One region of the Cytobacillus firmus genome, then DNA from elsewhere that is predicted to be linked to it. Evidence: riboswitches for the same ligand, from Rfam matches in the RefSeq annotation. Region 1 holds a riboswitch; the other holds the start of a gene.
What was found. Region 1 has a riboswitch for glycine ahead of purU (formyltetrahydrofolate deformylase). Riboswitches for the same ligand answer to the same signal wherever they lie in the genome.
Positions count from the first base shown of each region.

Region 2: another riboswitch for glycine. It lies ahead of gcvT (glycine cleavage system aminomethyltransferase GcvT); the one in region 1 lies ahead of purU (formyltetrahydrofolate deformylase).

Region 1 covers NZ_CP098323.1:428,339-431,476, forward strand. The annotation lists gene NAF01_RS02185 (MFS transporter) at 1-1,120, shown strand, start outside; glycine riboswitch at 1,288-1,388, shown strand; gene purU (formyltetrahydrofolate deformylase) at 1,527-2,393, shown strand; gene NAF01_RS02195 (FbpB family small basic protein) at 2,618-2,743, shown strand; gene NAF01_RS02200 (hypothetical protein) at 2,979-3,138, opposite strand, start outside.
Region 2 covers NZ_CP098323.1:3,635,815-3,638,952, forward strand. The annotation lists gene gcvPA (aminomethyl-transferring glycine dehydrogenase subunit GcvPA) at 1-626, opposite strand, end outside; gene gcvT (glycine cleavage system aminomethyltransferase GcvT) at 643-1,746, opposite strand; glycine riboswitch at 1,906-1,994, opposite strand; gene NAF01_RS18425 (DEAD/DEAH box helicase) at 2,175-3,138, shown strand, end outside.

The DNA of each region.
Region 1 (3,138 bases):
TGGTATTATCATTCCGATTTTGCCGGCTTATTTGGAATCCATTAATCAGGGAGGAACGGCAGCAGGCCTGATGATTGCCATTTTTGCGGGTGCCCAGCTGATTTTTTCTCCTATCGCGGGAAAATGGGCTGACCAGTACGGCCGCAGAAAGATGATTATTTACGGGTTAGCTGGTTTGACATTATCCATGCTTGTCTTTTATGCAGTAGATTCCATTTGGCTGCTTTACTTTTCACGTGTCATTGGAGGCATTGGAGCTGCCTTGCTGATTCCAGCTATTTTTGCTTACATTGCTGATATTACTACAATGGAGCAGCGTGCAAAAGGGAATGGTCTTGTCTCAGCTGCAATGTCACTTGGAATTGTGGTTGGACCTGGGATAGGCGGGTTTTTGGCAGACTTCGGCTTAAAAATGCCATTTCTGATTTCAGCGCTTGTATCTCTAGTGGCTGTTCTATTCTCCATTGTGCTCCTCGAAGAAAGCAGCACATTGCAGACAGTGCCGGGAGATATGCCTGAAGAGGAACCGATGGTCAAGAAACTGGCCATGTCCGTTAAGAAGCCTTATTTTATTCCGCTTATCATTACATTGGTGATGAGCTTTGGACTAATGGCGTATGAGTCAGTTCTTGGGCTCTACCTTGATAATGAATTTGCTGCTACTCCGCAGGAAATTGCCATTATGGTGACTTCGACAGGAGTCATTAGTGTTATTGTTCAATTATTTGTAGTCGATCGTGTGGTTAATAAATTCGGTGAAGGAAAGGTATTGAATATCTTTTTGGCTGTTGCAGCATCAGGGTTCCTAGTTTCACTGTTTGCAGGCAGCTATGCACTTTTCTTCGTTATTTCGCTGATCATTTTCCTTGCAACTTCCATTCTTCGCCCGGTTTTAACAACGTTAATCTCTAAAATGGCCGGTAATGAACAGGGATTTGCGATGGGAATGAACAATGCTTATATGAGCATTGGAAACGTTCTGGGGCCAACGATTGCCGGCGTACTTTACGATGTGCGGATAACCTATCCGTTTGTTCTTGGTTTGGCCCTATTGATCGTTACATTGTTTATCACGATTGCCTGGCAGAAAAAGGAGCCAAAACCAAAGGCAGCTGTGTAGAAAAAGGCTTGGAGACGTTGTCTTCAAGCTTTTTTACTTTTCTTTTTCACATAAAAAATCAGCTTTAAAGCCAGGCTGAAATTGTGGCAATTTTGTGAAAGAAACCTAGTTCGATTGACATAAGTTAAAAAATACATTATTCTGAAAATAACAAAAATATTGAGCGAATGACGGCTGCGGGAGAGAGCATACAGTAGCCACCGAAGGAGCAAGCTTCAAAAATACCCTTGAAGCCAATCTCTCAGGTAGACAGAACCTCAGTCGGACGCATCTCTGGAGAGCGCGCATGGACTTTGCGACACCAAAGGGGTCAAACTCTCAGGTAAAAGGACAGAGAAGGGGGATAAAGAAGCCGCCTTTTTTCTGTCCTTTTTATATGGATGGCAAGGCAGTTGGAGGAATCTATATGAATACAAATATTAACGCAAACCGGGCGACATTGCTGATATCCTGTCCAGAGAGACCGGGCATCATCTCCACAGTCTCTAACTTTCTGCTGGAGCATAACGCGAACATTGTGCATTTTGACCAGCACACAACCGATCCGCTGGCAGGCATCTTCTTCATGCGGATTGAATTCGATATGAATCATTTTGATGAGTCCTTTTTAAAACTGAAAGAGGATCTGCCTGAGATGGCCAAGGAATACTCTATGGAGTGGAAGCTGAGCGGCAAAGGCGAGCGCAAGCGGATGGCTATATTTGTTTCTAAAATGGATCACTGTCTGCTCGAGCTGCTGTGGCGCTGGAAATCGAAGGAGCTTGAAGTGGAAATTCCCCTTGTGATCAGCAATCATCCTGACATGAGGGAAGTGGTGGAGGGGTTTGGAATACCATATCATCATATTCCGATTACGCCCGACACTAAATCGGAAGCTGAGCAAAAGGCAGTAGAGCTGCTGGATGGAAAAGCGGATTTCATTGTGCTTGCGAGATATATGCAGATTCTTTCACCGAGCTTTATTTCCAAATATCCAAATAGGATTATCAATATCCATCATAGTTTTCTGCCGGCCTTCGTGGGAGCCAATCCTTATGCACGGGCGTTTAACCGCGGGGTCAAGCTGATTGGGGCAACTGCCCATTATGTAACAAATGATTTGGATGAAGGGCCGATCATTGAGCAGGATGTCCAGCGGGTTAACCACCGGCACACTGCACAGGATCTCAAAATTGCCGGCAGGCATGTGGAGAGGCAGGTCCTCGCACAGGCAGTGGCATGGCATGTGCAAGACAAAGTAATAGTGCATGGTAATAAGACGATTGTTTTTTAAGAGGACTTTCAATTTTCACAAGATTTGTTGCTTAATAAATATTATTTACTGAGTTAATTGGAGCGGAAGGTGCGAGACCACGCCCGCCCCGCGGAAAGCGAGCAGCCTGGAGCAGAAATGAACGGACAACATTGAAAGGCAAAAAACAACAATTATACGAAAAGAGCTTCAATAAAGATCTTGAATCAAGAAGTTACCAACATCATGAAAGAAGGTGAGCAGAAATGAAAAAGAAAAAATTATCAATGCTTGAAATGATTAAAGTTAATAGAGAAGAACTTTTAAAAGATCGCCGTGAGCTTGAGAAGATTGAAAAAAAAATAGACGATAAATATGTAAAAGCACAGTAAGAAAGGAAACCCGGCCTGGGAATAAAACAGGCCGGGTTTTTTATGAAATAAAAACGCCCAGGGAGGGAATCCCTGGGCGCCAACTTCTTATTTTTGTCTAAAGAAATCTGTGAAAGCATGATACATTTCCATACCCTGATAAAAGAACAGGCTGGAAGCTGTTAATGAAAATAACCCAATCATTAAAAATCTAATCCACATTATGTCTTCCTCCTTTAATTGTTTGGTTGGACAATTAAGGAGCTTGAATGACATAATTCGCCTCGTAGAAAATTGGAGTATAAAATATCTTTTTCCTGCGGGCGATGTGCAGGGCACTATATACAAAAAGGATAACTGCCAGAGTTGTAAAGGATAAAGAGATGATATCCAACGTGAAGATATGCTTTTTGGGA
Region 2 (3,138 bases), 1.8 Mb from region 1:
ACAGCTGCGATGTCATCGCCAATCATTTCATTTAGGGCTTCAAGGTCAGTGGTGCCATCTTTATGAGGAATCTCAATCACTTCAATATACTGGCCCTTTGCGTATGTTTTGACTACTTCCTTCGATTCAGGGTGAACTGCGCTTGAGATTAATATTTTCTTCCGGCGTGTGCTGCCTGCGCTTAGCATGGCTGCTTCAGCAAGAGCAGTTCCGCCATCATACATGGATGAGTTGGCAACATCCATTCCTGTTAATTCACAGATCATGGTCTGAAATTCGAAAATTGCCTGCAGCTCTCCCTGGGAAATTTCCGGCTGGTAAGGAGTATAGGCAGTATAAAACTCTGAACGGGATAAAACATGATCGACAATGACCGGCATGTAATGATCATAAACTCCCGCACCAAGGAAAGATGTATTTGTGCGAAGATCAGCATTTTTTTGAGCCATTTTAGTAAGCTCTTTCAGTAAGGCTGTCTCTGATTTCGCCGGCTTGATTTTATATTCGCCCTTAAATCTTACACTCTCGGGAATATCACTGAATAATTCTTCCACAGAACTGACGCCGATTTTCTCAAGCATTGCTTTCTGGTCAGACTCTGTCATCGGTAAATAGCGATGTTTCATCATTTTCTCCCCCCGGTTAGTTCTTTTCTCTTTTGTAAAAAGGTGTTGCTTCAATCTTAGCCTTCAGCCGTTTGCCGCGAATCTCCACTTCCAATTCAGTTCCAAGCTCCGCATGCTCTTTCTTGATAAGAACAAGGCCGATGTTCTTTTTCAATGTCGGAGATTGAGTGCCTGTTGTCACTTCCCCGATCAGCTCTTCTCCCTTATATACAGGATATCCATGGCGCGGAATACCGCGGTCAATCATTTCAATTCCGGCCAGCTTGCGCGGCACTCCGTTTTCTTTTTGGTTCTTAAGCACTTCTTTTCCGATAAAATCCGCTTCTTTATTCACCTTAACAGCAAAGCCGATTCCTGCCTCAAGCGGCGTGATATCAGGTGAGAGCTCCTGGCCATATAGTGCCAGATTGGCTTCGAAGCGAAGGGTATCCCTTGCGCCAAGTCCGCATGGGAGAACGCCTTCTTCTTTGCCTGCTTCAAGAATTTCATTCCATAATGCGGCTGCATCCTTGGCATCACAGTAAACTTCAAATCCGTCTTCTCCTGTATATCCAGTTCTGGATACAAGGGCTTTCTTGCCTTTCAAATCAACATCCTGCTGGAATTTAAAAAATCCGATATCCGACAGATTCGTGCCAGCAAGCTTTTGGAGCACTTTTTCTGCAAGCGGCCCCTGAATCGCCAGCTGTGCCATATCTTCTGAAAGGTTTTTCAATTCCACATTGCCTTCAGCATGGTCCTGCAGCCAGTTGAAATCCTTTTCGATATTGGAAGCATTTACAACCAGCAAATAGTGGTCATCCTCTATTTTATAGACAAGTAAATCATCAACAGTTCCGCCATTTTCATAGCACATGGCCGTATATTGAGCACCTGAGTTCTTTAGTTTGGAAATATCGTTCGTCATCATTTTTTGAAGGTATTTAAGACTGTCCGTCCCCTTCACTTCGATTTCACCCATATGGGATACATCAAAAAGGCCTGCTTTTGTACGGACTGCTTCATGTTCTTCTTTAATGCTTGAAAATTGAACAGGAAGGTCCCAGCCGCCGAAGTCGATGGTTTTTGCTCCGTAATCCTTGTACACCTCAAATAAAGGCGTGCGTTTTAACTGTGACATTTACTCGTCCCCCTTAAATCTCTTGAAATTTGTTTTAGGAACATAAAAAAGGACAGAATATCCCCTCAATTATGAGAAGATCTCTGTCCTTGCACCTGAAAGTTTACCGAAACCGGCTGTCCCCTTGGGTGGCTTATTAAAAAGCACTCTCCAGAGCTGCGTCAAACAAGAGTTCTTTTGCCTGAGAGATTCACAGATTTTGCTTGCTCCTTCGGCGCTACTAATGTAGTCTCTCCCCTTGTTGTCATTCGCATTTATAAAATTTTCCAAGATGGTCATACTTATACCAAACAGAAAAAATTAAGCATCCATTACTTCGGTTCACTAAATGTAATGTGTTAACTTTCAAAACTTTCAAAGCTATTAACATCGTACCACCTAAACAAGGTTTGGGCAATATCTTTATATAGATAAAAGGAGCTGTTTTTATGACAGTGCAAATTGGCTTTGATTCTGCCTGGCAGGATGAATTCTTAAAAAGGATTGATGACGACGGCCCATGGGGAAACTGGGAACTTTATAAACTGGCTGTTGAGGTTGAGAACCATACAACTATTCCTGAATTTGAAGGCTTGCAGGCTCCGAAGCATCTTCCGAACCTTACTCCTCTTCCCCATCAGCTGGAAGTGGCCAAGCAGGTAGTCGAAAGCATGAACGGCAAGGCGATCCTGGCTGATGAGGTCGGTCTTGGAAAAACGATTGAAGCTGGACTGATATTAAAGGAATATATGATCAGGGGACTCGTAAAAAAAGTCCTAATACTCGTTCCAGCTTCCCTCGTTTCCCAGTGGGCCATAGAGCTGAACAGCAAATTTTTTATTCCGGCTGTGGCGCAGCGGAAAAGCTATGTATGGGAACAATGCGACGTTGTGGTATCATCCATCGATACAGCCAAACGCAATCCTCATCGGGACATTATTTACAGCCTTGATTATGACCTGATCATTATAGACGAAGCTCACAAGCTAAAAAATAATAAAACGAGAAACTATGAATTTGTACAAAACCTTAAAAAGAAGTTTTGCCTCCTATTAACAGCAACACCTATTCAAAATCGAATCAGTGAGATTTTCAATCTTGTGTCTCTGCTTAAACCCGGACATCTTGGTAATGAATCAGCTTTTTATGAGAATTATAAAAAAGACTCACGATCTTTAAACGATGATGCACATCTAAAGGAACTCGTAAACAAAGTCATGATCCGCAACCGCAGGGCAGATACCGGGATTGAATGGACCAAACGGCATGTGGAAACCATACCGATTGAATTTTCGCAGGCCGAGCGTGAGCTCTATGAAGCTGTAACAGAGCTGCGGAGTGAAGAAAATTGGGTGGGTTCCAGCCAGTTTTCAGTAATGACCCTGCAAAGAGAGGCATGCTCAAGCAGAGAAG